One region of the Rhizobium sp. CB3060 genome, then DNA from elsewhere that is predicted to be linked to it. Evidence: riboswitches for the same ligand, from Rfam matches in the RefSeq annotation. Region 1 holds a riboswitch; the other holds the start of a gene.
The links. A riboswitch is a leader RNA that binds a small molecule or an ion and turns the genes downstream of it on or off. The one in region 1 is predicted to bind FMN.
Positions count from the first base shown of each region.

Region 2: it holds a riboswitch for FMN, as region 1 does, so the genes downstream of both, N2601_RS09755 (6,7-dimethyl-8-ribityllumazine synthase) here and ribB (3,4-dihydroxy-2-butanone-4-phosphate synthase) in region 1, are expected to answer to the same signal.

Region 1 is NZ_CP104159.1:411,231-427,337, reverse strand. Features, by position in the region: gene N2601_RS21455 (sugar ABC transporter substrate-binding protein) at 1-845, shown strand, start outside; gene N2601_RS21450 (sugar ABC transporter ATP-binding protein) at 868-2,346, shown strand; gene N2601_RS21445 (SDR family oxidoreductase) at 2,371-3,159, shown strand; gene tpiA (triose-phosphate isomerase) at 3,165-3,905, shown strand; gene N2601_RS21435 (glucose 1-dehydrogenase) at 4,011-4,793, shown strand; FMN riboswitch at 4,901-5,046, shown strand; gene ribB (3,4-dihydroxy-2-butanone-4-phosphate synthase) at 5,166-5,807, shown strand; gene N2601_RS21425 (DUF1127 domain-containing protein) at 5,928-6,158, opposite strand; gene N2601_RS21420 (cache domain-containing protein) at 6,719-8,104, shown strand; gene N2601_RS21415 (response regulator transcription factor) at 8,101-8,745, shown strand; gene N2601_RS21410 (DUF3311 domain-containing protein) at 9,017-9,214, shown strand; gene mctP (monocarboxylate uptake permease MctP) at 9,204-10,679, shown strand; gene N2601_RS21400 (TadE/TadG family type IV pilus assembly protein) at 10,995-12,356, shown strand; gene N2601_RS21395 (TadE/TadG family type IV pilus assembly protein) at 12,353-12,883, shown strand; gene N2601_RS21390 (TadE/TadG family type IV pilus assembly protein) at 12,885-13,469, shown strand; gene N2601_RS21385 (aromatic ring-hydroxylating oxygenase subunit alpha) at 13,707-14,960, shown strand; gene N2601_RS21380 (hybrid-cluster NAD(P)-dependent oxidoreductase) at 14,950-16,035, shown strand.
Region 2 is NZ_CP104158.1:2,001,808-2,017,914, forward strand. Features, by position in the region: gene N2601_RS09705 (iron-containing alcohol dehydrogenase) at 1-301, opposite strand, end outside; gene N2601_RS09710 (aldehyde dehydrogenase family protein) at 298-1,683, opposite strand; gene N2601_RS09715 (glutamine synthetase family protein) at 1,845-3,215, opposite strand; gene N2601_RS09720 (amino acid permease) at 3,365-4,936, opposite strand; gene N2601_RS09725 (N-formylglutamate amidohydrolase) at 5,067-5,834, opposite strand; gene N2601_RS09730 (MurR/RpiR family transcriptional regulator) at 6,014-6,886, shown strand; gene N2601_RS09735 (ABC transporter substrate-binding protein) at 7,071-8,174, shown strand; gene N2601_RS09740 (ABC transporter permease) at 8,246-9,139, shown strand; gene N2601_RS09745 (ABC transporter permease) at 9,136-9,924, shown strand; gene N2601_RS09750 (ABC transporter ATP-binding protein) at 9,936-10,997, shown strand; FMN riboswitch at 11,088-11,235, shown strand; gene N2601_RS09755 (6,7-dimethyl-8-ribityllumazine synthase) at 11,326-11,802, shown strand; gene N2601_RS09760 (VOC family protein) at 11,860-12,210, shown strand; gene phnF (phosphonate metabolism transcriptional regulator PhnF) at 12,216-12,944, opposite strand; gene N2601_RS09770 (class I SAM-dependent methyltransferase) at 12,946-13,632, opposite strand; gene N2601_RS09775 (ABC transporter ATP-binding protein) at 13,796-14,800, opposite strand; gene N2601_RS09780 (Gfo/Idh/MocA family protein) at 14,814-15,827, opposite strand; gene N2601_RS09785 (carbohydrate ABC transporter permease) at 15,875-16,107, opposite strand, start outside.

The DNA.
Region 1 (16,107 bases):
TCGGCCTCGCGGTCGCCAACCTTCAGGCAAACTTCTTCAACCAGATCAAGCAGGCTGTCGAAGCTGAGGCCAAGACCCGCGGCATCGAAGTCATCACCGTTGACGCGAAGGGCGACGGTCCGACGCAGGTCAACCAGGTCCAGGATCTTCTCACGCAGAACATCGACGCGCTCATCTACATTCCCGCCGGTGCCGCCGCCGCAACCATTCCGGTGAAGCTCGCCCATCAGTCGAACGTGCCGGTCATCAACGTCGACCGCAACGCCGACGGTGCACCTGGCGACACCTTCCTGGCTACGGATTCCGTCGCATCGGCAAACGCCGTCTGCAAGTACATCATCGAGAAGGCCGGCGGTAAGGGCAACATGGTGATCATCCATGGCCAGAAGGGCACGACGCCGGAAGTCGATCGCACGAAGGGCTGCATGGATGCCGTCAAGGCAAATCCCGGCGTGAAGATCGTCTCGGAGCAGTGGTCGAACATCTGGAGCCAGGATGAAGGCTTCCAGATCATGCAGAACATGCTCCAGGCCAATCCGGACGTTTCGATCGTCTTCGCGCAGGCTGATGCGCTCGCCCTCGGCGCTGCACAGGCCATCAAGGTCGCAAACCCCTCGCAAAAGATTGCTCTCGGCGGCTTCGATGGCGACACCGCGGCGCTCGAAGCGCTGAAAAACGGCGTCTTCGACGTGACCGCGACGCAGCAGACCCAGAAAATGGGCCGCGATGCCGTTGCCAATGCTGTAAAAATCGTCGGCGGCGAGAAAGCGCCGCCGGTCCAGCTTATGGATGCGACCCTGACCACAAAGGATAACGTGGCCGGCTTTATCGCCAACCATCCGTAAGCATAACCAAGGGAGCGGTGCGATGACTGATCCGGTGCTCACACTCAGAGGTATTTCCAAGCGCTACGGCCCTCTGGAAGTCCTGAAGAACGTCAGTCTCGATGTCTTCCCGGGCGAGGTCGTCGCCTTGCTCGGCGAAAACGGCGCGGGCAAATCGACCCTATCGGGCATCATCGCCGGATCACGCACGCCTTCCGAAGGTACCATGACATGGCAGGGGCAGCCCTATGCCCCTGCCAATCCGAGAGAGGCGATCGACAAGGGCGTGGTCCTGATCCACCAGGAGCTTCAACTGCTTCCCGAGCTGACGATCGCCGAAAATGTCTTCATCGGTCGCTGGCCGATGAAGAACGGCGTCGTCGACCGGACACAAATGGTCAAACGCGCTCAAGAACAGCTCTCGCGCCTGAACCTGCATATTCCTGCGACGCGCAAGGTGGCGGGACTGTCGACCGCCAACCAACAGCTCATTGAAATTGCCAAGGCCCTGGCGCTCGATGCGAAGCTGCTGATCCTCGACGAACCGACGGCCGCACTCGGCGGTGCGGAAACCGAGGCGCTCTTCGAGCAGGTCAGGAAATTGCGCTCCGAAGGCGTCGGGATCATCTACATTTCGCACCGGATGGAAGAGATCAAGCAGATCACCGACCGCATTGTCGTTCTTCGCGACGGCGAACGTGTTCAGGAATTTGCCGATAGCTCGACCCCTGTGCGCACGATCGTTGAAAGCATGGTCGGCCGTTCGCTCGATAGAATGTTCCCGACATTGCCGGTGCCGCAGGATCGTCCGGTGTTGCAGGTCGACGCTCTGACCTCGGTGGACGATTCATTCCGCGATATTAGCTTCGAGGTCAGGGCCGGAGAAATTCTGGGTATAGCCGGCCTGGTCGGCGCGGGGCGAACGGAATTGGTGCGGGCCATCTCCGGAGCGGATCCCGTAAGGTCCGGCGCTGTGCGCCTCAATGGCGAAGCGTTAAAACTGCATAGTCCGGCTGACGCGGTAGCGAGAGGCATCGTTATGGTGCCGGAAGACCGCAAGCTTCAGGGATTGGTCGTCAACCACCGCATCGCGGAAAATATCGTTTACCCAAACCTCGATCGGTTCGAAAGCCGCTGGATTACGTCCTCGATGAAGCGGGATTTCGCAAAAAGAGCCATTTCGACATTTGGTATCAAGGGCCGTGCTGATCAACTGGCCTCCGATCTCTCCGGCGGCAACCAGCAGAAGATCGTCATCGCAAAATGGCTGATGCGCGATCCCAAAGTGGTCGTGCTCGATGAACCGACCCGAGGCATCGATGTCGGGGCTCGCGCCGGCATCTACGACATCATTGTCGGCCTCGCGAACAGGGGCGTGGCCGTCATCGTGGTCAGCTCTGATCTGGAAGAGGTTCTCGGTGTATCAAACCGCATCCTTGTCCTTGCGCAAGGCAAACAAGCGGGAATTCTGGAGCGCGACCAGGCGAACGACGTCTCCGTCATGGAATTGGCTACAATCTAAAATGACATCAAGAAAGGAAGAGCGATGCCCGACATCACTCTGAATGCTCCCAAGCTTTTCGACCTCTCCGGCCAGGTTGCCTTTGTGACCGGCGCCGGTAGCGGTATCGGCCAGCGCATCGCGATCGGTCTGGCTCAATGCGGCGCAGATGTCGCATTGCTTGACCGCCGCAACGACGATGGCCTGTCGCAGACCGCCGAATTCGTTCGCAAGGCTGGACGCCATTCGATCCAGATTGCCGCCGATGTGACCAACAAGGCAGCGCTTGCCGAAGCGGTGGAACGGGCGGATGTCGAACTTGGTCCCCTCTCCCTCGCCCTCAATGCCGCAGGCATCGCGAATGCCAACCCTGCCGAGGAGATGGAAGAAGAGCAATATCAGACGCTGATGGACATCAACCTCAAGGGGGTTTTTCTGTCCTGCCAGGCCGAAGCGCGCTCGATGCTGAAGAGGGGCAAGGGATCGATCGTGAACATCGCGTCCATGTCGGGCGTCATCGTCAATCGCGGCCTGAACCAATGCCATTACAACGCGTCCAAGGCCGGCGTCATCCACATGTCGAAGTCCCTGGCAATGGAATGGGTCGGCCGCGGAATTCGCGTCAATACGATCTCCCCCGGCTATACGGCGACACCGATGAACACCCGGCCGGAGATGGTCCACCAGACGAAGCTGTTTGAAGAGCAGACACCGATGCAGCGCATGGCGACGGTCGATGAGATGGTTGGTCCCGCCGTATTTCTGCTTTCCAACGCGGCAAGCTTTGTCACGGGTGTCGACCTGCTGGTCGATGGCGGTTTCTGCTGCTGGTGATGACGATGCCGCACAAGTTGATCGCCGGAAACTGGAAAATGAACGGGCTGCTCTCGGACCTAAACGAGATTGTCGCCATCGCGGCCGCCGCCGATGACGCCAAGGCCGAAGCCATCATTTGCCCACCCGCCACCCTTATCGACCGCGCCGCGTCGATAGCGCGCGGCTCAAAATTGCGGATCGGCGGGCAGGATTGTAACGCCTCGCCGTCGGGCGCCCACACGGGCGATGTTTCCGCGAACATGCTGGCCGATCTCGGAGCAACCCGTGTGATCCTCGGCCATTCGGAGCGTCGGGCAAACCATGGTGAGACCAGCGCTCTCGTCGCCGCAAAAGCGGCGGCGGCTTACCGCGCCGGACTGACGGCCATCGTCTGCGTCGGCGAAACGGGCGATGAGAGGACCAGCGGCATGACGCTTGCGGTCGTCGAAAGCCAGCTTTCGGCGTCCGTTCCGGACAGTGCTTGCGCTGCCAACACCGTTATCGCCTACGAGCCGGTATGGGCGATTGGAACCGGCCGCGTTCCGACGGAGGCCGAGATCGCCGAAGTTCACGCCGCCCTGCACGGAGCCCTGATCAAGCGATTTGGCGCTGACGGCAATGAGATACGGCTCCTTTACGGTGGTTCCGTGAAGCCATCGAACGCGGCCTCGCTATTTGCCATTGCCGGTGTCGACGGCGCGCTTATCGGGGGAGCCTCGCTGAAGGCAGCGGATTTTTCAGCGATACTTCGCGCTGTTCCTTGAAGGCCAGGCCGATGGTTGTTGGACCGCCGACGGGACGGCCTTGAAGATTTATTTTGCTAAGCGCCGTTTGCCAGGAAGCACGGCGGTGGACCGGGAGAAATCCGAATGAACCGCTTCGAAAACAAGACCGTCGTCATCACTGGAGCCAGCCGGGGTATTGGTGCCGCCATCGCACGGCGCTTTGCGAAAGAGGGCGCAAATCTCGTCGTTTCCGCCAATGAGGAGTCGGTGCACTCCGTCGCTGAAGAGATCAAGAAGAATGGCGGCAAAGCGATCTCCTTCGTCGGCGACGTCACGGATAAGGCAAGCGTGAAGGCCCTTTACGATGCTGCGGAAGATGCCTTCGATACTGTCGATGTCTCGATCCAGAATGCCGGCGTCATTACAATCGCGCGGATTGAAGACATGACCGAAGGCGAGTGGGACAAGGTCATGGCAGTCAACACCAAGGGTGTTTTCCTGTGCGCACAGGAAGCGATCCTGCGCATGCGCAAACACGGCCGCGGCGGACGCATCATCAATACCGCATCGGGACAGGCACGAGACGGCTTCATTTATACGCCGCACTATGCCGCCTCGAAGATGGGAGTGGTCGGGATCACTCAGAGCCTCGCAAAGGAAGTCGCCACCGAAAATATAACCGTCAATGCGTTCTGCCCGGGCATCATCGAGACGGACATGTGGGCCTATAATGATCAGGCCTGGGGTAAGCTCCTTGGCAACTACGGTCCGGGCGAGTTGATGAAGGAGTGGGTCGCAGGCATTCCGATGAAGCGCGCCGGTTCCGGCGAAGACGTCGCCGGTCTCGTCACCTTCCTCGCGAGCGATGATGCGGCCTACATCACAGGTCAGACGATCAATGTCGACGGCGGTCTCATCATGTCCTGAGTTCCGTCAGGCATGAGAAAACAATCTGTTCACCGGTTGTGTCGCAGAAAAGACAGTGAGAGGAAAACTGCCCTCTTGCGGGAGGCCATATCGATCGCCTATCTTATCAGCGTTCTCAGGGCGGGGTGAAACTCCCCACCGGCGGTATCGAGGAAACTCGGAGCCCGCGAGCGCTTCCGCAAATTGCGGAGGGTCAGCAGACCCGGTGAGAGGCCGGGGCCGACGGTTAAAGTCCGGATGGAAGAGAGCAACCGTGCGAGCACCACCAGTGTTGTGGTGTGTCCGCAGGCTTGTTCGCCCAAGGGATAAACAGTGACTTCGAAAGAGGTCTTGGATGCCGCAAAAGCGGCTAACCCTTGAAAGGCAAAGTGCATGGCAATTTCCAAAATCGAAGACGCAATCGCGGCGATTTCACGCGGCGAGATCGTTGTTGTTGTTGATGACCAGGATAGAGAAAACGAGGGCGACCTTGTGATTGCGTCCGATGCTGTGACGCCTGCGGCAATTACCTTCATGATGAATCATGCGCGCGGTCTGATCTGTGTGGCCGTGGAAGGTGAAAGGCTGGATGAGCTCGACATTCCCCTGATGGTTCCACGCAATACCGAGGTTCTGAAGACCGCCTTCACGGTGTCCGTCGACTATATTCCCGAAACGACGACAGGGATTTCTGCAGCCGATCGCGCCGCGACGGTTCGTGCCCTCGTTACCAAGGGCACGCGGCCAGACGACTTTGCCCGCCCAGGGCACATTTTTCCACTGCGCGCTCACCCGGCTGGCGTGCTTGGACGTCCCGGCCATACCGAGGCAGCCGTCGATCTCGCAAAGCTTGCGGGGCGCTCCGGATCTGGCGTGATTTGCGAAGTCGCCAATGATGACGGCACCATGGCTCGCCTTCCCGATCTTGAGAAGTTTGCCGAGCGGCACGGCCTGCTCCTGGTGACGATTGAAGATCTGATCGCTTATCTGGCGCATCAGCGCGATCTGGCGACACCGGAAATGTCGGCAGCCTGACAGTAGGCGCGCGCCCGGTGGCCGGCGCCTGCCCACAGTTCCAAATCCACGCCGAGCTGCAGAGATTGGAGCGCGAGGAGTCTTTGACACCCCTCGCGCTCGCTTGTGCACTCCGGTCCATCACCAAGCCTTGAAATTCCAAACCGGAAGTTTGGACACATCCTCACCGTCCGGAAGGCCGATATCCTGGCGCATGCGATTGGACAGATGAGAGGTTTGGTTTGCCTCTTGATGGCGCCGCCAGACGGCGAGAAACAACGCAAACGCGGTCTTCCGAGCGCCGAATTTCAGGCAGAGTTCATTAACCGTTGCCGAAAGGGTATCAGCAACCAAAGATTGTGCTTCGCGCATAGTGTCTTTCCCGGCGCAACGACGCAACCAGGTCCTTTCGAAGGTCAAAAGACGCGGGGATAACGGACGCGAAAATACGAACGTTCGTCCGGTAGCCGGTCACGTCAAGATAACAGGGAAAATGCTAAACGGCAGAGAATCCGAGGGCTTAGAAAGCCAGGTGCCAATGTCGGCTTGGGCTCGAAGCGCAGCGCATCGACACCACCACGGCCATTCCGCCAGAGAAGCGTCTAAACATGACAATTGATTTCATTTCACGCCTCCTCTGATTTGATTGCGGATGCGCGTATGGTACACGAGATCGGTCAATCGGCAAGCATGCAATTTCACATTGCAGGAAATGGAGCGAGATTCGTTGCGGAAATGCAACACTGCGCCGACCCGCTCGCCTCTCTGCTCGCTATTATTCGGTCATTCATCGAGTGACATGTCGCCCCCGTTTGGCAGGCGTCACACTTGACCGCGCATTGCCCTTGCCGCTTTAGTGAAAAATGTTTCGGCGGTCCGTGAAGGGAGAGACACGGACGCAATTGGCCGCGAAACCTTCGGAGGACCATCTCTTGTCGCTAAGACATCAGATCATTGCGCTGGCGATCATTCCGCTCGTGGTCGCGATTCTGGCGATCACGAGTTTCATCACTTGGCAGTCGGCGAACCTTACTCAAGTCAATATCGCGACATTCGAGCAGAACATGCTGAAAGCCAAGGAAACCGAAATCCTCAACCTGACCAATCTTGCCCTTTCGGCGATCCAGGCGACCTACGGAGATGCGGCCGCGGACGATCAGGCGGCCAAGGAAAAGGTAGCGGCGATCCTGACTTCGCTCGACTACGGCAAGGACGGATATTTCTTTGTCTATGACTATGACGGCAACAATATCGTCCATCCGCGCCAAATCTTCCGGCATGGCCGCAATTGGCTCGATCTGACTGATCCCAACGGCGACAAGGTCATCGCCGAGCTGATCGCGACTGCAAAGGCGGGCGGCGGCCTGCACCAATACAAGTGGCAAAAGCCATCCAGCGGCCAGGTGGCCGACAAGCTGTCCTTCGTCGTCGGGCTCGACAAGTGGCGCTGGGTCGTCGGAACTGGCGTCTATCTCGACGACGTTTACGCGCAGACGGCGGCGGCAAATGCGAGCATGCGCGCCAGTATCAAAAGCACCTTTGTGATCGTGGCGCTGATTGCCGTTCCCGCTGTTATCGTCGTCTTCACGACCTGCATGCTGCTTACTTTTCACGAGCGGCGCATGGCCGACGGCAGGCTCAAGGCACTGACCCAGCGGGTGATCGACACGCAGGAGGAAGAACGCGCCCGGCTTGCCCGAGAACTGCATGACGGCATTTCGCAAAATCTACTCGGCGTCCGCTACGCCATGGATCTTGCCGGCCGCAAAGTCAGGACCGACGTCAACGATGCGGCGCGCACTATCGAGCGCGGCGTGGAGGCGCTGAATGGCGCGATCAAGGAGATCCGGCGGCTGTCCCACGATCTGCGCCCGCGTGTGCTCGACGACATGGGTCTCACCGCAGCGCTCGAGGCTTTGTGCCATAACTTCGAGGAGCGGAGCGGGATCACGACCGAAATCGAAGCGACCGGTTTCGTCGATCGGCTAAAACCCGAGGCCAGCACGGCTCTCTATCGCGTTGCTCAGGAGGCATTCAACAATGTCGAGCGGCATTCCGGTGCGAGCCGCCTCGCGGTAAAACTTTGGAGCGACGGTGGGCGGGCGCGCATGACCATCTCCGACAACGGCACGGGCTTCGGCGACGCCAGAACGGCAGCCGTCGGCGGGCACGGTCTAGGTCTGCGCAACATGCAGGAGCGAATGGCGCATTTCCGCGGCCTGCTTCTGATCGACAGCACGGCCGCTGGCACGACATTGACAGCGATGATGCCGAAATCAGCCAATACGCAGCCCCGCGATCAGGTCAAAGCCGCATGACAGCGCGTCCCAAGATCAAGGTACTGCTGATCGACAACCACCCGCTGGTGATCGATGGGCTGAAAGCCGTGCTCGAAACCTACGATCATATAGAGGTCGTAGGAACGGCAGGGCTGGCACAGTCCGGCCTGGACATCGGCCGCGACACGCGGCCCGAGGTCGTGCTGATGGATATCAACATGCCGAAGCTAAATGGGATCGACGCCATCGAACTCTTTCGAAACGAATTGCCCGAGGCGCGCGTCGTCATGCTCTCCATGCATGACAGCCGGGAATACATCTCCTCCTCCGTGATGCGCGGTGCCGCCGGCTATATCCTCAAGGATGTCTCGACCGACGAAATCGTTTTGGCCATCGAGACGGTGGCTGAGGGTGGAACATATTTCTCGTCCGGTGTTGTTGACGTGCTGATGGAGCGGAAGAGCGGAAACGACACGGATTCCCTGACACCGCGCGAGCGCGACATCCTCGGCCTCATTGTTTCCGGAAGGAGCAACAAGGAGATGGCCGAGGCCCTTGGCATTACGCCCGCCACGGCCGAGACGCACCGCAAGAACGTCAAGAAGAAGCTCAACATTGCAACGACCGCAGGCCTCATCCGCTATGCGCTCGATCACGGCATCAGCGTCAAAACGCGATGAATCGACGTTCTACCCACTTCTGGGTAGGCCCGACCATTTCACTCCGTAGCCATCTTGTCTGACGAAAATCGTCACCATAGGACTTTACTGCGGCTGGCTTCAGGGCGAGCCGTTGGGAGGAATTCAAATGCATTGCGTCTGCTGCCGTTCAACCGGGGAACCTGTTGCAACGGCACGAGCCAAGCTGGCCTCGGCTGGCGACTGACAGGCTCGCCTTCCACGCTGACAACCGCAACTTGCCGCCACGTGTGGCGCCCGGAAGGTATCTGACATGGAAAAATCACGGAGCAAGGCAGCGCTTTGGCTGCTCGTCATTCCCTACATCGGCCTGCTCTGGCCATCCCTCTATAACATGCGCGAGCCGGCCTTGTTCGGTTTTCCCTTCTTCTATTGGTACCAGCTTCTCTGGGTGCCGATTACCGCGGCGCTGACCTTTATCGCCTATCGGAGCACGCGCCATGACGACTGAGATCGACAGCACGGCGCTCGCCGTCTTCCTCTTCTTTTTCGCGCTCGTAACAATCTTGGGCTTCGTCGCCTCCCGCTGGCGCAAACCAGCCACGCTTGCCCATATCGACGAATGGGGCCTCGGCGGCCGGAGCTTCGGCACCTGGATCACCTGGTTCCTGGTTGGTGGCGATTTCTATACGGCCTATACGGTGATTGCCGTTCCGGCGCTTGTCTACACGGTCGGCGCTTATGGCTTCTTCGCTCTGCCCTATACGATCGTCGTTTATCCCTTCGTCTTCATGGTGATGCCGGTTCTCTGGAAGCGGGCAAGGGATTTCGGCTACGTGACCGCCGGTGACGTCGTGCATGGCCAGTACGGTTCGCGCCCACTCGAACTCGCCGTGGCGGCGACCGGCGTCATCGCCACCATGCCCTATATCGCGCTGCAGCTCGTCGGCATGACGACCGTTCTGAAGGCTCTCGGCCTGCATGGCGAACTGCCGCTGGCGATCGCCTTCATTGTGCTGGCGCTCTACACCTATTCGGCGGGTCTGCGCGCTCCAGCTTTGATCGCCTTCGTCAAGGACATCATGATCTACATCGTGGTGATCACTGCTGTGGCACTCATTCCCTCAAAGCTCGGCGGCTATGCCAACGTATTCGCTGCAGCCGATGCCGCATTCCAGGCCAAGGGATCCGGCAACCTACTCCTCGGCGGCAACCAGTATGTCGCCTATGCGACGCTCGCCTTGGGCTCGGCGCTCGCGGCCTTCATGTATCCGCATACTTTGACGGGCATCTTCGCCTCCAATAGCGGCAAGACGATCCGCAAGAATGCCGTCTTGCTGCCAGCCTATACGCTGCTGCTGGGTCTTCTTGCCCTGCTCGGCTATATGGGCCACGCCGCTGGCCTGAAGCTCGAAAGCCCCAATGATGTGGTGCCGGCGCTTTTCAAGACGCTGTTTTCAGGCTGGTTCTCCGGCTTTGCCTTCGCGGCGATTGCGATCGGCGCCCTGGTTCCGGCGGCGGTGATGAGCATTGGCGCGGCAAACCTTTTCACCCGCAATTTCTGGAAGGCCTATGTCAATCCGGAGGTAAGCAGCGCGGGCGAAGCCAAGGTCGCCAAACTGACCTCGCTCGTGGTTAAGGTGGGTGCCCTGCTCGTCATCATCTTCCTGCCGACGCAGTTTGCGCTCGACCTGCAATTGCTGGGCGGCATCTGGATCCTGCAGACGCTTCCTGCCCTGGTCTTCGGCCTCTACACCAATTGGTTCCGTGCGCCGGGCCTGCTTGCTGGCTGGTTCGTCGGCTTCATCGGCGGCACCTTCCTCGTCTGGGATGCCGGCTGGAAGCCGCTGCACCTGATCAGCCTCGGCGGAGAACCGTTCACCATCTATACCGGCCTGCTTGCTCTTGCGGCAAACATCGCCGTAGCGGTGGTGATCAACGCCGTCGTGCCGGCAAGGACCGCGGCGCGGGCTTGAAGCAAAAAGCCGAAGGACCGCAACAATGCGGTCCTTCGGATGAACACCATCTAGGGAGGGCATGCGATCGGAACCCCTATCCTGCTCCTAGAAAAGCGGCACAAAACGACCGTTTCACCACTTCCCGCACCTCACTTTAGGACGCGCGGAATTATCATACTAATATCCAGAATACGCAGACTTATACAATAAGCGAAAGGAATATCCGATTGACGGCGGCGCTTGCCTCCGGAACACGTAAGAATGCACAGAGGGTTAACCTTCTTCGACACGTTATCGTCATCACTATTTTTATGAAATAAGTGATGGTGGTTTTTGAGCTCGGATTTTTCATATTCACTTAGTCGGCTCTTTAAAATCCTTCGCCGTCTGCGAAAGGACAGAGGCGGCAACGTCGCCATCGTCACTGCCCTCGCCATGGTGCCCATGCTCCTCGCTGTCGGAGCGAGTTTCGACTATATCCGGGCCTACAATGTCAGGCAGAGCATGCAAAGCGATCTTGACGCGGCCTTGATCGCCGCCGTCAAACAGATCGACACCGAAGACACCGACGCTCTCAAGGAAAAGGTTTCCGACTGGTTCCATGCGCAGGTGGAAAGCAGCTATACGCTTGGCGACATCGAAATCGATACGAGCAACCATCGCATAACGGCAACGGCAAGCGGCACCGTTCCGACGACTTTGATGCAGCTCGCGAATATCACTACCGTTCCCGTCAGCGTGGCAAGTGCCGTCAAAGGGCCGGCCACGTCCTATCTCAACGTGTACGTCGTCATCGACAAATCCCCTTCGATGCTTCTGGCGGCAACGACTGCGGGACAGCAGACCATGTACTCCGGCATCGGATGCCAGTTCGCCTGCCACACGGGCGATGCACATACGGTCAGCGGTAAATCTTACGCCAACAACTACGAATATAGCACCGCGAAAAGTATAAAGTTGCGCGCCGACGTCGCCGTAGACGCCGTCAGCGAAGTGCTCGATATGATCGATGAGTCCGACAGCAATCATGAACGTATCAAAGTCGGACTATACAGCTTGGGTGACACGGCCACGGAAGTTCTGGCTCCGACCCTCGATACCACGACCGCGCGCAAACGCCTTTCAGACAACAGCTACGGTCTCACAAGCGCAACGTCGACGACCTATACTTATTTTGACGTCTCCTTGACGGCGCTGAAGAAGATGGTCGGTACCGGTGGGGACGGCACCTCTTCGGCAAAACCACTCAAACTGGTTCTCCTGCTGACGGACGGCGTCCAGTCGCAGCGCGAATGGGTAATCAACGGGGTGACATGGAGCGGTAACAAGGCTGTTTCAGGGCTATACTGGAAAAAGGTAGCGCCGCTGAATCCGGATTGGTGCGGCTACGTCAAGAACCAGTCCGCCACCATGGCGGTTCTCTATACCGAATATCTGCCGATCACCACGGACTGGGGTTATAACGCAACCGTCGGTTCGACCATGGCGAGCGCCAGCTGGAAGAGCACCTGGGGCGGCACCATGGATAGCGGCGTATCGACAAGCATCACGAGACGCGACTACATCCCCTATGCGCTTGCCGACTGCGCATCTTCCAAGAGCCTGTTCATTTCTGCCTCGTCGTCGACGGACATCACGACGGGTTTGTCAGCGCTCTTTACGCAATATCTCTCATCCGTGCGGCTGACCCAATGAGGCGAGCGAAACCGTTTGCACTCCTGTGCCGCTTCCTCGCTGATCGCCACGGCGTCGCCGCGATCGAATTCGCGATCCTGGCCATACCGCTGTTTATGTTCATATTTGCGACCATCGAAGTGTCGCTGATGTTTTTCGTGAACTCCGCACTGGACGCTTCGGTGCAAAAGATCTCGCGAATGATCCGTACCGGCGAGGTCGCATCCTCCAACCTCACATTGGCCGATTTCAAGGCAAAAATTTGTGCCGACATGCTCCTGTCGTTCGAATGCTCCGATAGTCTTTTGGTAAAGGTCGACGTACTTTCCGACATATCGACCGTCGCTAGCACCGATCCCATCGACAGCAGCGGCAATCTCACCGTCACCGAGACTTATAATATCGGCAAGGGCAGCGATTACATCCTCGTCCAGGCGTTTCTGCCCTGGACCGCCGTCGTCAATTTTCTCACCTTGTCGAGCGCTGAGCTTTCCGATGGCCGCTATCTGCTCGGATCTTCCGTTCTGTTCCGCAACGAGCCTTTCTAACATGATCCCGAAACGGAACCTGTCCTTTTGCCGGCTGACCAAATTCTCCGTTCGTTATCTGGCGCGCGATCGGTCGGGTGCTTCGGGCGTGGAATTCGCTCTCCTGTTGCCGCTCCTGACAGCTCTCCTGTTTGGCGCCGTCGATCTCGGCCATGCGCTCACGGTCAGCCGGAAAATAGACGAGATCGCCTCCACCACGGGCGATATGATTTCGCAGCAGGGCACCTGGACACAGTCCGACGTCGCAAAGCTTCTTACCGGCGCGAGCTTCATCCTGCAGCCTTATAACACCACAGGGCTGACGATCACGGTCTCGGTGAACGATATCAGCAGCACTGGCAGTGCGACGGTCAACTGGTCTGCCGCGTTCAATACATCCGCCCTCAGCTCCGGCGTGGCAAGCTCAGTCACGATACCATCGCAGATACAGGAAGACGGCGTGCAGGTCGTGCTGACGCGGGTGAAATATACATTTACAACCCCCGTCTCGGCCTTTTTTGCAACCTTTACCGGCACGGATGGCTATAGCTTCGACCGCTATTTCTTCAATCGTCCAAGAGCCAGCGACAAGATTACTTACAAATAGGCCGGAAGGTCAGCTCTAAGCATTTCGGGCACCGCTGAGATCATCTCGTCCCCGGTCCGCCATCCTCCGCTTTAAGCCACTCAATGAATTGCAAGAGCCGCATCGTGAGCTCTCACGGCGACGTTCCGCCGGCTACTTTTGGCATTACTATAAGTTATGCGAAAGCAGCAAATTTATGCCGTTGAAGGGTCGGCCAGTTGGGCGAAGAATTGGACATCCAATTCATGAGGTCAGTTCATGCTACAGACATTCGCTTCGTCGATTTCCTCGCTGCTCGACAGCCGCGCCGACGGTCATTCGCTTCCCGCCGGACTCTACATTAGAGACGATGTCTTCGAGGCTGACCTCGATGTCTTTTTCAGGAAGCATTGGATCTGCATCGGCCTCGACTGCGACGTTCCGGAACCGGGCGACGCTACGGTCGTCGACATCGGCAACAGCAGCCTGATCATTCTGCGTGACGACGACAACCAGATCCGCGTCGTCCACAACGTCTGCCGCCATCGCGGCGCCCGTATCCTGGACGCAGGATCGACGGTCATTTCGAAGCTGGTCTGTCCCTACCATCAATGGACCTATGAGCTCGACGGCACGCTAGCGCACGCGCCCCATATGGGCATCGACTTCGACAAGAGCTGCAAGAGCCTCCGACCGGTGAACTTCAAGTCGATCGGCGGACTGATCTACGCCTGCCTTTCCGACAATCCTCCCGAAGACATCGACCGGCTCGAGCAGGTTATGACCGAGCGCTTGGCTCCATACGATATCCGCAATGCGAAGGTCGCCTACCAGACCGACGTCATTGAGAACGGCAACTGGAAGCTCACGATGGAAAACAATCGCGAGTGCTATCACTGCTCCGCCAACCATCCGGAGCTGTGCGTGTCGTTCGTCGATCTCGATTTCGGCTTCGATCCGGAGGCGCTGAGCCCGGAAGATCTGGAGGAGGCCAGGCAGCACGAAGCGCTCTATGCCGAACGCACCAAAAGCTGGGAAGCAGACGGTTTTCCGTCCGCCGCCGTTGAACAGCTCGTGGACTGCGCCACCAACTTCAGAACCCAGCGCCTCATCATCGCCGGCGCCGGCGAATCCCAGACGCCTGACGCGACGGCTGCGTGCTCGAAGCTGCTCGGCAGCATGACGCGAAAGGATCTCGGCGACACCCATCTTTGGGGTCACAATAGCTGGAACCACTTCATGGGCGACCACGCCGTTGTGTCTATCGTCATTCCGCTTTCGGCCGGAAAGACGCTGGTTCGCACCAAATGGCTGGTTCACAAGGATGCCGTCGAGGGTGTGGACTACGATCTGCAAAAGCTGACCGACGTCTGGGTCGCAACGACCGATCAGGACTCCGAACTCGTAGGCAGGGCGCATGCAGGCGCTCTTGATCCGGCCTATCTTCCCGGCCCCTACTCGCGCTTCTCGGAGACCACCCTCGACAAATTCGCAACCTGGTACATCGATCGGATGCGCGCAAATGGATACTAACGCGATGCAGACTTCGTTGGCTCCGCAGAGGGCGGAGTTCTGGGATATCGAGCGCGATGACACACTCGTGTGCCTGGACGTTCATCAGGAGACGCATGACGTGAAAAGTTTCACGTTCGCGTCTCCCGAGGGAAAGCATTTCGCCTTCCAGGCGGGTCAGTACTTTCTCTTCGACTTTGCCATGGGTGCGGAGACCGAAAGCCGCTGTTACAGCATCTCGTCCTCGCCGCAGCGGACAAACGCTTTCACCGTGACAGTGAAGCGGGTTGCGAACGGCAAGGTTTCGAACTGGCTTCACGACAACATGGCCGTCGGAACCACCGTCAAGGCACAAGGGCCGCTGGGGCACTTCGTCCGCCCCGGCACAGCCAGGAAGTTCCTGCTGCTATCCGGCGGCTCGGGCATCACCCCGGTCATGTCCATCCTCCGGGATTTCGGCGACACATGCCGCCCCACCGATATCGTCTTCATGCACGCGGCCCGCACCCCACGGGATCTCATCTTTCGTGAAGAGCTTTCGAACCTTGCCATAAGGATGAAGAACGTCAGGCTGCATTTCCTTCCTGAGGTCGTGACCGGAGAGCCATCCTGGTCCGGCCTGACGGGCCGGATCTCCGCCGAATTCATGAAGCTTGCCGTTCCGGACATTGCCGAACGGACCGTGATGTGCTGCGGCCCGGCGCCCTTCATGGCCGCAGCCCGCACGATCGCCGGGGGTCTCGGAGTACCGTCGTCGGGCTATATCGAGGAGAGCTTCGACGCCGCGGTAATCGACGAAAACGAGATCGCCGCGCCGGAAGTGCCGGTTGGAAAGGTATATCAGGTCGAATTCTCGAAGCAGGCTCGCAAGATCGAGGTAGCCGACGAGCAGACGGTGCTGAGCTGCGCTAAGAAAGCCGGCATAAGGATTCCCTCCTCCTGCGCCAACGGCGTCTGCGGCACCTGCAAGTCGAAGCTGGTGTCGGGCTCCGTGGATATGAAACACAATGGTGGTATCCGCCAGCGCGAGATCGACGCGGGGCTGTTTCTTCCCTGCTGCTCCAAGCCTCTGAGTGATCTCGTCATAGAGCGGTAAATCAGTCGCTTTAGGTGACGCCGGCATCGCTACCTCTGTCGTTCGGTTGCCAGAGGATCCGTCTGAAGCGTG
Region 2 (16,107 bases), on a different replicon from region 1:
AGCCGCCACCGAAGGCGACGACGCCGTCATGACCGCCATCCTTGAAGGCCTTGACGCCGGCCTCGAGGTTCTTCTCGTTCGGGTTCGGATCGACGTCGGCGAAGATGGCACGGCCGAGGCCGGCGTCTTCGAGAATATCCAGCGCCGTCTTGGTGATCGCCATCGAGGCGAGCCCTCGGTCGGTGATCAGGAGCGGCTTCTTGATCCCCAGGCTTTTGCAGGCATCCGCCAGTTCCGTGATCCGGCCGCGGCCGAGCTTGACGGCGGTGGGATAGCTCCAATTGGCTGAGATATTGCTCATGCTGTTACCTTCTTCAAATGGTAGGATTTCGGGCGCGTCAGGTTATGGAAACCGAACACGGAAAGCGAGCCGCCACGACCTGTTTCCTTGACGCCGGTCCAGCACAGTGCCGGATCGAGATAGTCGGCGCGGTTCATGAAGACGGTGCCGGTTTCGATGTCGCGGCCGATGCGCGAAGCGCGCTCGACATCCTTGGTCCAGAGCGACGCTGTCAAGCCGTAAGGGCTGTCGTTCATCAATTCCAGCGCTTCCGCATCGCTCTTCACCTTCATGATGCCGACGGCGGGGCCGAAGGTCTCTTCGCGCATAAAGGCCATGGAATGATTGACATCGACGAGTATCTGCGGCGCGAGATAGGCGCCGCCGTCATCGGCCGGGAAAAGCTTGGGGTCGACCAGCGCCCTGGCGCCCTTGGCGACGGCATCGGCGATCTGCTCGCGGACCACCTTGGCGAAACGCTTGTTAGCCATCGGGCCAAGCGTAGTTTCCGGCTCCAGCGGATTGCCGAGCTTGTAGTTCGACACCCAGGCGACCGACTTCTCGACGAAGGCGTCGTAAAGCGATTCATGCACATAGATTCGCTCGATGCCGCAGCAGCATTGGCCGGAATTGTAGGTGGCACCATCCATCAGCGTGTCGACGGCCGCCTCGAGGTCGGCATCTTCCATGACATAGCCCGGATCCTTGCCGCCAAGTTCGAGGCCAAGGCTGGTGAAGGTGCCGGCGGCAGCGCGTTCGATCGACCGCCCGCCTTCGACCGAACCGGTGAAGTTGACGAAGTTGAAGCTGCCGGCGGCGATCAGCGCCGACGTCGTTTCATGATCAAGGAAGACGTTCTGGAAGACATCGGCTGGAATGCCCGCTTCGACGAAAGCCTGAACCAGCCGCTCGCCGACCAGAAGCGTCTGGCTGGCATGCTTCAGAACAACGGTATTGCCGGCCATCAGCGCTGGGGCGATCGTGTTGATCGCGGTCATGTAGGGATAGTTCCATGGCGCGATGACGAACACGACGCCATGCGGTTCGCGCTCGATACGACGGGCGAAATTCGCGCTGTCTTCCACCACCATCGGCGACAGCGCATCGGCTGCGATCGACGCCACATAATTCGAGCGCTCGTTGAAGCCGCGATATTCGCCGCCGTATTTGATCGGGCGGCCCATCTGCCATGCGAGCTCCGGCACGACGACATCGGCCATTTCGTTGAGGCGCGCAGCACCCTTCAGCACCAGTTGAACGCGGTCTTCCAGCGGGCGGCGCGCCCAGTCCTTCTGAGCCTTGCGGGCGCGGGCGACCGCTTCCTTGGCCGCATCCAGCGACAGCGCCGGACGCTCCGCATAAATCTCCCCATTTACCGGGGACACGCATGTGATCATGGTCATGATCGAAATCCTGTTTCTATAGTCACGAATATGATCTCGGCTGATCGCCGAGAAACTACCCCAAGAGCTTACATCGCCGAAAGAAGCGATTTACCGCAGCCACCTTCCCTGCCCGCGCCTGACGACGAAAATCGGGCGGAAATCAAAAATCACAGGAAGGCTTACGCTCTTTCGAATCCTCTCGCCACCTCCCAGTCGGTGATGCGGCGATCATATTCCTCCTGCTCCCATTCGGCAGCCCGGGTGTAGTGATCGATGACATCGTCGCCGAAAGCGGCGCGCAGCATCTGAGAGCTGCTCAGCGCCACCGCAGCGTCTCGCAGCGTGCGCGGAATTTCGCGAACCTCGCGGGCACCATAGGCGTCCCCCACGAAGGGTGCCTCCAGTTCAAGCTTGTTCTCGATGCCATCCAGGCCGGCGGCGATCAGCGCGGCAAAGGCGAGATAGGGATTGAGGTCGGAGCCGCCGACGCGGCATTCGATGCGGATTCCCTTGGTCTCGGCGCCGCAAAGACGATAGCCCGCGGTACGGTTGTCGGTGCTCCAGATCGCCTTGGTCGGCGCAAAGGTGCCGGCGACAAAACGCTTGTAGGAATTGATATAGGGCGCGAGGAAATAGGTGATCTCGCTGGCATGCGTCAAAAGACCGGCGACATAATGCTTCATCAGCGGCGTCATGCCATGTTCTTGTTCCTTGTCGAAGAACAGCGGCGTCTTGCCGTCAGCGCTCCATAGCGACTGATGAATATGCGACGAGCTGCCGGCGGAATTGTAGTTCCACTTCGCCAGGAAGGTGATGGCCTTGCCCTTCGACCAGGCGATCTCCTTGCAGCCATTTTTGATGATTGCATGGCGATCCGCCATGGTCAGCGCATCGGCATAGCGGACGTTGATTTCCTCCTGCCCCGCCGAAGCCTCCCCCTTGGAATTTTCGACCGGAATGTCGGCTCCCTGCAGGCCAGTGCGGATCGCCCGCATCACCTCTTCTTCCTTGGTGGTCTGGAAGATGTGATAGTCTTCATTATAGCCACTGGCGAGATGCAGGTTGCGATAGCCGGATTCACGGGCGCTGTCATAGCTCTGGTCGAACAGGAAGAATTCCAGTTCGGAGGCCATGAAGGCCTTCATGCCCATTGCTTCAAGCCGCCTGACCTGCTTCTTCAGGATGGCGCGCGGCGAATGCGCCACCTCTTCATGGGTGTGATGGTCGAGCACGTCGCAAAGCACCAGCGCCGTGCCCTCGAGCCAGGGAATGCGGCGAAGCGTGGCGAGATCGGGCTTCATCGTATAGTCGCCGTAGCCCTTTTCCCAGCTCGTCGACTTGTAACCCGAGACGGTCTCCATCTCGAGGTCGGTCGCCTGGAGGTAGTTGCAGCTATGCGTTTCCTTCCAGGCGCTCTCCACGAAGAATTCCGCCTGGAAACGTTTGCCCATCAAGCGACCCTGCATGTCCACCTGACATGCCAAAACCGTATCGATGCGCCCCTCGGCCACATCTTTCTTGAGGTCGTCGAACGTATAGCTAGTGCTCATGAGTGATCCGCCTGAACAATGAATTGGGGTGTCGGACAACAAAACGGCGGCTCGTAGCTGGGAGCAACCCGGCGCCGTGCGTTTCGTTTATACCGGTGAAGGGGCCGCACGCAGGCGGCCCCGCCGTTCGAGAAATGCAGCTCCGATGCTTAGCTTTCGCCGACGGCCGCTTCTGCCGCTGCGATTTCGGCCTTGCGCTTGGCGATCGCGTCGCCGATCGGCGGTCCCTTGAAGCGCCGCCGCTCGAAGCCGAACCAGACGATCGCAGTCAGGACAAAGAAGCCGACGGTGATGATGCCTGCCCAGTCATTCGGCGGCTGAATGCCGAGAACAAAGATCACGATCATCGCGATGATCGACAGCACGGCAAAAAGCTTGAACAACCCTTCACCGAGGTTCCACGGGCCCATCTTGTCCCACTTCGACGTACCCCAGGCAAACAGACCGAGCGTGATCGGGATCGCGAAGGAGAAGAAGAGGAAGATGACGGTGCACGAAACGACGATGGTGTAAACCGGTGTATCGCCGATCGACACCAGCGACGAACCCCAGACGAACAGCACCGAAAGAATCGAGCCGGTCCAGATCGCGGAAACCGGCGTGCGGTGTGTCGGGCTGACCTTGGAAAGTGCCTTCGATGCAGGAAGACCGCCGTCACGCGAGAACGCAAAGATCATGCGCGATACAGAGGTGACCGTTGCAAGGCCGCACAGCCACTGGCTGATGAAGATCAGGAGATACAGGATATCCTTGACGATGGGGTTCACTTGAGCATCCATCGCCCAGAAGAACACGTTCCAGCCCTGCTTTGCGGCGTCGTCCATATTCGGGATCATCAGAACGAATGCACACAGCATGATATAGCCGAACAAGGCCGACCAAAGCACGGAGGCTACCATGCCGCGCGGAACGGAATGCGCTGCCTTGACCGTTTCCTCCGATGTATGCGCCGAGGCGTCGTAGCCGGTGATCGTGTAGATCGGCAGCAGGAGGCCGAGCGCAAAGACCCAGAAGGTGGAAACCTGCGGCCAGACCGGTGCTCCGGTTGCCGAACCATCGGCGGCAATCGTTGCCACACCCGAGTAGTTCGTGAAGGTGAACAGCCGCGCGAAATCATAGGATGGTGCGGCGATCAGGCACACGACCGCAAGTGCGATCGAGGTTGCGAAGATCAGATAGCCGGAGAAGTCGGTGAGCTTCGCGGTCAGCCCGATACCCATATGGTTCACGAGCGCCTGAAGGCCGGTGATGACCACCAGGAACACGATACGGACCAATGTCGTATCGACCATGCCGAAATAGCCGCCGAAAGCACCGATGAAGAAATAATAGGTGCCGACATTGATCGCGCCGAGAACGGTGACGAGGCCGAGCAGGTTAAACCATGCAGTCAGCCAGCCGGTGAAACGGTTGCCGAGGATCGAGCCCCAGTGATAGAGCCCGCCCGCAGTCGGATAAGCGGAGCTGATCTGCGCCATCGCCACGGCAAAGACCAGCGAAATGAAGCATCCGACCGGCCAGCCGATGCCGATCGCGGCACCGCCTGCGCCAGAAGTCGCCTGGGCGAGCGAATTGATGCCGCCCGAAAGAATGCAAATGATGGAAAAGGATACGGCAAAGTTCGAGAACGAACTCATGCGCCGTTCCAACTCCTGGGCATAGCCCATGGAGTGCAGAATATGCACGTCCTGCTTCTTGTCCAACTCTGTGTAATCAGACATGTATGTCATTCCCCCTAAAACCCGGTCGCCCACGGAATTGCGGGCCACCATTGTGCCACTTGCGCCGCTGGCTTTTTGCCATACGGCCCGATCGCAGTTGAACTGCTCCCCGGGGTCTTTTCTTCTATGCTCAGGCTTCCAGACTGCTCTGGATAAGCCCTGTTAGATAGTCGGCCACGACCCCTTGGCCGACGTCATCTCGGATGAGGTCGTTGCGGACCTCGATCATAACGTTATGCAAACCGTTGGCGAGCCCATGCAGTTTAAGCGTATGGGTGACGCCATCTTCTGGCCCGTAAGGCTCGTTGCGCTCGGTGCGGTAGAGCGGCGCCTCTGCAGCAGCATCGAGCATGCGATCCGCCAGCCAGCGGTCTTCATCGTGCAGAATGCCGAGCTCCACCGCCCGCTGCCTGCCATTGTAAACAGGCGTGAAGCTGTGAACCGTGACGATCACGGTGTTTTGTTCCCTCGCCGCCCTCTCTTTCAGGAGCGCGCGAATGCGGTCATGGAACGGTATATAAAGAGCGTTCGTGCGCGCTTGCCGGTCGGAGGTTTGCAGGTCCTGGTTACCGGGGATCGTGTAGATCTCGCTAACCTCCGGCATCGCGCCCGCGCTTTCGGGCGGACGGTTGCAGTCGTAAATCAGCCGCGAGAAGCGTTGATAAACCAGCGTAGCATCGAGGCTGCCGGACATCTTCGTGGCGACCGCTAGCGCACCCGGATCCCAGGCGATGTGGCTGGACAGCGCTTCGGTCGAAAGGCCCAGATCGCCGAAATATTTGGGCAACGTGCGTGAAGCATGTTCGCAGATGATGAAAACCGCGCTTTTTCCGTCCGGCCGTTCGACCGCGACGCAATCGCCATCCGCTTCCGTCAGAATGCCTTGCGCGGCATGCATCAAAGGCGCCCTACCCTCTTAATAAAATCTTTATAAGAAAAGAATTCTTCAGGTTTCGGCGACTGTCAACTGGAAACTGAAATTATTTCTTCATTTGTGACATTGACTCGAAATGTGACAGCGTAGTTATATTCCTTCCAGGAGACCGGCATAAGACCGTCCCGGGGAGCAAAAATAGAGTGAGCAATGCGTCGAAAACAGTTTCGGACGTAATCAATGCCCAATTCGACGCGCTGACGCGCGCCGAAAAGCAGCTCGCCAAGAGCCTGCTCGACAACTACCCGGTTTCGGGGTTGGGCAGCATTACGACAGTTGCCGAAAATGCGCGGGTTTCCACGCCGACAGTGGCGCGCATGGTGCAGAAACTCGGCTTCAAGGGTTACCCGGACTTTCAGTCCCGCCTCCATCAGGAAGTCGAGGCGACCATCTCGAATCCGCTCACCAAACACGACCGCTGGGCGTCCAATGCTCCCGGCACGCACATCCTTAACCGCTTTGCTGACGCCATTATGGGCAATCTCCGCCAGACCCTGACGGATATCGATGCAGCCACCTTCGATAACGTCGCTGCGCTGCTGTCAGAGCACAAACGCGGGCTTTATTTCGTCGGTGGACGCATCACCGGCGCGCTTGCCGAATATTTCTTTACCCATATGCAGGTCATCCGCCCGAACACGACCTTGCTCTCCTCCAACTCCAGTTCCTGGCCGCAATATGTTTTGAACATGAATCCCGGCGATCTGCTGGTGATCTTCGATATCAGACGTTACGAGCAGGAAATAGTCAGCCTCGCCGCCGCCGCCCGGCGTTGCGGAGCCGAGATCATCGTCTTCACCGACCAATGGGCGACCCCTGCCGTCAAATATGCAAAGCACACATTCCGCGTGCAGATCGAAGCGCCTTCGGCCTGGGATTCCTCCGTCGTCACCCTTTTCATCGTCGAAGCGCTGATCGAAGCCATACAAAGCTCGACCTGGGACGAGACGAGTGAGCGCATGAAAACGCTTGAAGGCCTGTTCGAACAAACAAGGCTGTTCCGCAAGCTAGGTTAGCAGGGAGGAAAGTATAAAGTTACAACCTAAGGATCGGCTAGCAAGACAGGCCTGTCATCGTTAGCGAATAAAAGTAAATCTCCGATGTTCAGGAAGCGCAACCCATTGAAATCCGTCACACAACCTTCATGCAACGTCATTAACAGCAACGCCAGACACTGAAAACCCAAAAGGAGGAATACCAGTGACCTCGAAAATTCATCGTCTTCTGACGCTCTCCACTGCAATGCTCGTCGCCACGACCGCCATTGCTGCTGCTGAACCGAGCGCAGACCTTATCGCTGCCGCCAAGAAGGAAGGCACGCTGACCACCATCGCCCTGCCCCACAACTGGTGCGGTTATGGCGACCTCATCGCTGCTTTCAAGGCGAAGTACAGCATCGATGTCAACGAACTGAACCCGGACGCCGGGTCGGGCGATGAAGTTGAAGCAATCCGCGCCAACAAGGGCAACACCGGCCCGCAGGCTCCCGACGTAATCGACGTTGGTCTCTCCTTCGGCCCGACCGCCAAGAAGGACGGCCTGCTGCAGCCTTACAAGGTCTCCACCTGGGACTCGATTCCGGACAGCGCCAAGGATGCCGACGGCTTCTGGTATGGCGACTACTACGGCGTTCTCTCCTTCGTCACCAACAAAGACGTCGTGAAGAACCCGCCGAAGGACTGGGCTGACCTGCAGAAGCCGGAATACGCCAACACCGTATCGCTCGCTGGCGACCCGCGCACCTCCAACCAGGCCGTACAGGCCGTTTACGCCGCTGGCCTGGCTGCCGGCGAAAAGGATGCCGCCAAGGTCGGCGCTGCTGGTCTCGACTACTTCGCAAAGCTGAACAAGGCTGGCAACTTCGTTCCGGTCATCGGCAAGTCCGCTTCGCTCGCTCAGGGCGCAACCCCGATCGTCGTCGCCTGGGACTACAACGGCCTCGCATGGCGCGACAGCCTGAACGGCAACCCGCCGGTTGACGTTACAGTTCCGGCTTCGGGCGTTGTCGCTGGCGTTTACGTTCAGGCGATCTCGGCTTTCGCTCCGCACCCGAACGCTGCCAAGCTCTGGATGGAATTCCTCTATTCCGACGAAGGCCAGATCGGCTGGCTGAAGGGCTATTGCCACCCGATCCGCTTCAACGACCTGGCGAAGAACAAGAAGGTTCCGCAGGAACTTCTCGACAAGCTGCCGCCGGCAGCAGCCTATGAAAAGGCCGTTTTCCCGACGCTCGATGAACAGGCTGCCGGCAAGACCGCCATCACTACCAAGTGGGATTCTGTCGTCGGTTCGAACGTACAGTAATTTCAGCTAATATGACCTCCCCGCTTCGGCGGGGAGGTTTTCCTTTTTTGACGCCGCGGAATGGGCCAATCATGAGCATCGTCACGACATCAACGATCAGTACCGCCCCCATGATCAATAAGCGCGTGGTTGTCGATTGGCTGGGCATTGCGCCCTTCCTGATCTTCGCGCTTCTGTTTCTCATACTCCCAACGATCTATCTGGTCGCAGGTGCGTTTCTGACGCCCGACGGCAGCCTAACGTTGAAGAACATCGGCGATCTTTTCACAAAATCCATCTTGGACTCGTACTGGATCAGCATCAGAGTGTCTGTCGCCTCGGCGCTCGGCGGCGCACTAATCGGCTTTTATCTGGCCTGGGCCCTGGTCATGGGTGGACTTCCGGCCTGGGTGCGCCATGCCTTCCTGACTTTTTCCGGCGTCGCTTCAAATTTCGCCGGTGTGCCTCTGGCTTTTGCATTCATCGCCACGATCGGTCGCCTGGGCCTCGTCACGCTGCTGCTGAAAAACTGGCTTGGCTTCGACATTTTTCATGCAGGCTTCAATCTCTACAGCTTCGTCGGCCTGACGATCACCTACATGTACTTCCAGATTCCGCTGATGGTTCTGATCATCACGCCAGCCCTGGACGGTATGAAGAAGGAATGGCGCGAGGCGGCCTCGATCCTTGGGGCGACCAATGGGCAGTATTGGCTGATGGTGGCACTCCCCATCCTGTGGCCGAGCCTGCTTGGCACGACGCTGCTGCTGTTCGCCAATGCCTTCGGCGCCATTGCGACCGCAATCGCCCTGACTGGCAGCTCGCTGAACATCATACCGATCCAGCTCTATGCCCAGATCCGCGGCGACGTGCTGCACAACGCCAACCTCGGCTATGCGATGGCTCTCGGCATGATCGTCATCACCGGCATTTCCAACGTCATCTACATCATCATGCGCATGCGCGCAGAACGGTGGCAGAAATGAAGCTGCAAAAATTCTTCGCCTGGATCGCGGTCGTCATCGGCGCCTTCTATTTCATCGTTCCGCTTATCGGCACGCTGGAATTCTCGCTGCGCATGCGCCGCGATGCCTATAGTTTCGATGCCTATGCATCGGTCTTTTCCGATGCGCACTTCCTTTATGCGTTCGGCTATTCCATGCTCATGGCCGCGCTGACCATTGTCGTCGGCATGCTGCTCGTTGTCCCGACGGCCTATTGGGTGCGGCTTCGCTTGCCACAGTTACGCCCGGTCGTCGAATTCATTACGCTGATGCCGCTGGTCATTCCTGCGATCGTGATCGTCTTCGGCTACCTGCGTCTCTACAATTCATCGTCGATCCTGCCGCTGACGGGCTTCGAGCAATCGACGAACTTTCTGCTCGTCTGCTCCTATATTGTCTTGGCGCTCCCCTATATGTATCGTTCGGTGGATACGGCGATGCGCACGATCGATGTAGGTACCCTGACGGAAGCCGCAGAAAGCCTCGGCGCGAAGTGGACCACCATCATGTTCCGCTGCATTTTTCCCAATGTCATGAGCGGCGTTCTGTCTGGCGCCTTCATCACGCTGGCGATCGTCATGGGCGAATTCACCATGGCTTCGCTGCTCAATCGTCCGGCCTTCGGCCCCTATATGCAGCTCGTCGGCGCCAATCAGGCCTATCAGTCTTCGGCGCTGGCGATCATCGCACTCGCTGTGACCTGGCTCAGCATGGGCCTTCTCCAGCTCGTTTCCCGTTTCTCCAGATCCGCTCCGATTAAGGCGTGAGGCTTCACACCATGGCTTTTCTCGAACTTACCAACATCAAGAAGTCCTTCGGCGAAACCAAGGTCGTTCATGACTTCACCATGCATATCGAGAAAGGAGAATTCGTCTCCTTCCTCGGACCGTCCGGCTGCGGCAAGACGACCGTTCTGCGCATGATCGCCGGTTTCGAAACGCCGACCGCCGGCATGCTGACGATCAACGGCAAAGATCAGCGTCCCCTGAAGCCGAACCAGCGCAACATCGGCATGGTGTTCCAGGCTTACGCACTGTTTCCGAACATGACCGTGCATGACAACGTCGCCTTCGGCCTCAAGGTCGCCGGCGTTGCCAAGCCTGACATCGACAAGCGCGTCAAGGAAATGCTCGGCCTGATCAAGCTTGATCATCTTGCCGGTCGTTATCCGTTCCAAATGTCCGGCGGCCAGCAGCAGCGCGTGGCGCTCGCCCGCGCCATCGCCGTGAAGCCGCAGGTCCTCCTGCTCGACGAACCGCTCTCGGCGCTTGATGCCAAGATCCGCGTATCGCTGCGTGAAGAAATTCGCGCCATCCAGCAGCAGCTCGGCATCACCACCGTTTTCGTGACGCATGACCAGGAAGAAGCTCTGTCGATCTCCGATCGCATCGTCGTCATGAACGCCGGCCGCGCCGACCAGATCGGCACGCCCTTCGAAATCTACAACACGCCGGCCACCCGCTTCGTCGCCTCCTTCGTCGGCACGCTGAACCTCATCGAAGGCAAGGTCGTCGATCCGGACAGCAACCGCATCATGATCGGCGATCAGGGTGTGACACTGAAGCAGTCGGTCACCGCCTACAAGCCCGGCGACACCGTATCGCTGGCGCTGCGCCCAGAAGCCGGCTCGCTGGCAGAATCGGCGAAGGGCGACACTGCTCTGACCGGCGAAGTCTCCTCGGCCCACTTCCTGGGTTCGGTCATCCGCACGCGCATGAATGTCGGCGGCAACACCATTTCCTTCGACATGTTCAACAGCCCCGGAATGATGCCTCCGAGCGTCGGCGAGAAAGTCACGCTACGCTTCGCCTCCTCCGATCTGCTGGTCATCCAGGATTGATAAGCAGCGCAATTGGACAGATTTTTCGCACGCGCCGGGCAAATCGCCCGGCGTTTTTCTTTGATTTCTGTTGCACCGCAATTATAGTCCAGGCGTTCTCAGGGCGGGGTGCAATTCCCCACCGGCGGTATGGAGGCTGATCTCCGAGCCCGCGAGCGCCTTCCGGTTCGCTGGAAGGGTCAGCAGATCCGGTGAGAGGCCGGAGCCGACGGTATAGTCCGGATGGAAGAGAGCAAGCCGGGTCGACGGCTCCTTCGCGCAAGGGGCTTCTGCGGCCTTGCGTGTTCGCCCAAGGGATATTGAGTTAAACCCTTGAAAGGCAGAGTTCATGACCATTTCCATTTCTACGCAGCCGGGCCGCATAGCGTTGATCCGGGCACGCTGGCATGCCGATATCGTCGATCAGTGCGTCGATGCCTTCATCGCCGAATGGCAGAAGACCGAAGGCGCCTCCCCCATCGACATTTTCGATGTACCCGGCGCCCTGGAAATCCCGTTGCATGCGCAGACGCTCGCCCGCAACGGCCGCTATAGCGCCATCATCGCGACCGCTTTCGTCGTCGACGGCGGCATCTATCGCCACGACTTCGTTGCCGACACCGTTCTCGATGCAATGATGCGCGTGCAATTGGATACCGGCGTTCCGATTCTTTCGACCGTGCTGACGCCGCATCATTTCCAGGAGACGGAAGCGCATATTCATTTCTTCAAGCAGCATTTCGTCATCAAGGGTCAGGAAGTGGCAAATGCCTGCCGGCAGATCCTCAGCGAACGCGCCAAGCTGCTGCCATCGGTGACTGTCTGAGTTAAGATGGTGGAGGCGGCAAAGGCCCGCCTCCAATCCTCCGGCAAGGAGCATCGCATGACCGTCCTGCGAATTGTCCCCAATCTGCATGCGGCCGATCCCGCCAGCGCTCGCGCCTTCTATGGCGACCTGCTCGGCTTGGATATCGTTATGGACCACGGCTGGATCATCACCTTTGCCTCGAAGGCGCAGACTGTGCCGCAGATCAGCATAGCCAGCGAAGGCGGCTCAGGCGCGACCGTGCCCGATCTTTCGATTGAGGTCGACGATGTCGATCAGGTCTATCAGCGCGCCCGGTCGATGCAGCTCGACATCGTCTACGATCTGAACGACGAACCCTGGGGAGTCCGGCGTTTCTACGTCCGCGATCCCTTCGGCAAGATCGTGAATATTCTGTCCCATCGATAGGCCGTTCATCCCAAATCGACGTTGAAGGTCACCCGCTCCGCCGACCATAAAGTCTCGGAATAGGTAATGGGCGCACCATCGTTATCGACATCCACTTTGAGAACGACCAATACCGGTGTTGACTTCGGCTGCCGCAACAACCGCGCCTCCTCGGCATTCGGCATGCGCGCCTCAATCTCGGTCGATAGGCGCACATAGTCGTGGACGCCGTAGCTCGCGAGTGCTGCGGTAATGGTCTGATATTGCAGCCTCGCCTTGTCGAAATCCGGAAATCGGTCAGCCGGATAGTAGGTGTCGCCAAGTTCGACGGGCACTCCATCCGCCGTCATGACACCGCGGCGATGGATGACCGGCGCGCCAAGCGCAAGCCTCAGCCGCGCCGCGACAAGCTCGGATGCCGGGACGACCTCGTGGATCAATAATTCGCCGCCAGGCTCGAAACCTTGCTCGATCAAATTCTGGGAGAACCGCGTCTTCTTCGAGAGCCTATAGTCGAGAGCCCCTCTGTGAACGAAGGTCCCTCGCCCCTGCTCCGCGCGCACCAATCCCCGCTGCTCCAAATGGCCGAGCGCCTGGCGGACAGTGAAACGGCTAACACCGAAACGTTGCATGAGTTCAGGTTCGGTCGGCAATTTGGCGCCCGGAGCAAAGGTCCCGGTGGCGATATCCGCCGCCAGGATTTCGCCGATCTGATGCCAGAGAGCACTGCCGCTCTTGCGATCGATCGTTTCCATATCAGATGCGCTTTTCGAGCCGGAACAGGAGCTTGTATTCAGCAGGATAGCTCAGCGCGTCGAGAATGCTCGGATAATATTTGCGATCCTTCGATCCGCTGACGAAGCCGCTATAGCCGAAACGCCGAACGGAAACATCGAAGCCGGCGGCTGCGAAGGCATCGATATAGTCCTGCGGAGAGCGATCCTGCACCGGCGCATTGCTGTTGCCGCCGATCAATTCGCGCCACTTCGGCCAAAGCGGCATTTCGTTGTGGCAACCGGTGACGGCGTAATAGACACCGCCATTGCGCATGACCTCGAACATCTGCTCGGCATGCCGCTTCAACTCCGGCAGCAGGTAAACGACCTCATAGCTGAATGCGACATCGAAGCTATCGGCAAAAGGCGAAAGATCGGTGGTGACTTGAAACTGCAGCGGCATGTTGCCCTTGGCCGCCACAGCCGCCGCAACCGATTCCGAAGCAATGTCGATGCCGACGCCGCGACGGAACGGCCGCATCGCATGAAGCAGCCGCAGAAAGCCGCCGCGATTGCAGCCAAAATCCAGCACCGTTTTCGACGAAAAATCCCGCTCTGGCACGCTCTCGATGAAATGCCGCCAATAGGGGCTGTGCGATTCCGCCATCGCAATGTCACCATTCGGTTCGGTATGCCAAGTTGCATAAGTGGTTGCTGCATTTGTCATGATGCGCTCGCTGTTGGTGTTGACTGAGCGAGTGATAGCGCACCTCTGTGACAGGCACATGAATTCGTCCGGACGACTGGATCACTTTAGGGCCAATCGCTGGACAAATAAAAAGAAGGCCCTGCCAAAGCAGAGCCCTCTTCAATATGCCAAATGCCGACGCCTAAGCGCGAATGGCCTGATCGTTTGCGTCGAAGCGATGCATATGTCTGGTCTCCGGCGTCGCATAGACCGTTTCGTCCGGCTCGTATTTGTGTTCGCCGAAGAGGCGCGCGGTCAGAAGGCCGGTTTGCTCGGATTCGAGATAGATGATCGTATCGGCGCCGAGATGTTCGACATGGATGACCTTGGCGGCCCAGGTGCCGTGGTCGCGCGACAAAGTGATATGCTCCGGACGGATGCCGATGGTCTTGGCACCGCTCTGCTCGAGCTTCTCCGCCGGAATGAAGTTCATCTGCGGCGAACCGATGAAGCCGGCGACGAAGATGTTCGCGGGCCGGTTATAGAGCTCCATCGGCGAACCGATCTGCTCGATCGCGCCGGCGTTCATCACGACGATCTTGTCGGCCAGCGTCATGGCTTCGACCTGATCGTGGGTGACATAGATCATCGTTGCCTTCAGGCTGCGATGCAGGCGGGCGATTTCAAGCCGGGTCTGAACGCGCAATGCCGCATCGAGGTTCGACAGCGGCTCGTCGAATAGAAAAAGCTCCGGTTCGCGCACGATGGCGCGGCCAATGGCGACGCGCTGACGTTGGCCGCCGGAGAGTTCGGCGGGACGACGGGCGAGATAGGGGGCGAGAGAAAGCATGCTCGACGCCTTCTCCACACGACCTTCGATCTCATCCTTGGCGGTGCCAGCCTGCTTCAGGCCGAGGCCCATATTATCTTTCACCGTCAGATGCGGATAGAGCGCATAGGACTGGAACACCATGGAAATGCCGCGCTTGGCGGGCGGCGTAACCGTCACATCCTTGCCATTGATCAAAACCGCGCCCGAGGTTACGTCCTCCAGGCCGGCGATGCTGCGCAGAAGAGTCGACTTACCGCAACCGGAAGGGCCGACGAAAATGACGAACTCGCCATCCTTCACCTCGAGGTCGATGCCCTTCAGCACATCATGCGTACCATAGGCCTTGCGAATGGATTTCAGTTGAAGCGATCCCACAGTCTCTTATCCCTTACAAATAAACGGGCTTGCCGGTGCGCACGCTCTCGTCGGCGGCGAGGCAGATGCGTAGCGATTGAACAGCGTCGGCCATATGGCGGCTAAGGTCGATATCCTCGCGGATGGCCTTCAGCATGAAGGCCTGTTCGCGATCGCACAGCTCCTGGTGACCCGGCTCTCCGTCCATGCGCAGATCCTGATCGGGACGGATGAACTTGCCGTTCGGACCGGTCTCGGCCGTATGCAGCCGGATGACGGAGGTCTTGGTGTGCGTGTCGATGTCGTCCGACTTGGCGTTGGGGTCCATGACGATCGAGACCGCGCCATTCGGCGACATCACATCCTTCACGAAGAAAGCCGTTTCGGAAATCATCGGCCCCCAGCCGGCCTCGTACCAACCGACCGAACCGTCTTCGTAGATCACCTGCAGATGGCCGTAATTGTACATATCCGGCGCGATCTCGTCCGACATGCGCAGACCCATGCCGCGCACCTCGACCGGCTTGGCGTCCGTGATCTGGCACATGACGTCGACATAATGCACGCCGCAGTCGACGATCGGCGACGTGGTGCGCATCAGCGCCTTATGCGTCTCCCAGGTCGGTCCGCTCGACTGTTGGTTCAGGTTCATGCGGAAGACATAAGGACCGCCGAGCTTGCGCGCCTCGGCAATCAATCGCATCCAGGACGGATGGTGACGCAGGATATAGCCGATCACCAACTTGCGGCCGGCTTTCTCGGCTGCGGCCACAACGCGCTCCGCATCCTCAACGGTCGTCGCCAGCGGCTTTTCCACGAATACGTCGCAGCCCGCCTCGAAAGCCATGACGGCATAATCCGCGTGGCTGTCGGAATAGGTATTGATCGAGCAAAGATCGGGCTTCAACGCCTTCAGCGCCGTCTCGAAATCCGGATGGATCGTGTAACCCTGCAGCTCATCAGCCAGCTTCGGCTTCGAGCGATTGACGAGGCCAACAATCTCGAAACCGGGATTGTTGTGGTAGGCAAGCGCATGGCTGCGGCCCATATTGCCAAGGCCGGCGACCAACACGCGGATCGGCTTATGAGATGAGCTCACTTGACTGCTCCGGATGTAATGCCGCGAATGAGTTGGCGTGAGAAGAGGACGTAGAGGATGAGGATGGGCAGGATGGCGAGCGTCAGCGCCGCCAGGACCGCGTTCCAGTTGGTAACGAATTGGCCGATGAAGATCTGCGAGCCCAGCGTCACCGTCTTGGTCGCCTCGCTCGGCGCCAGGATCAGCGGGAACCACAGGTCATTCCAGATCGGGATCATGGTGAAGACGG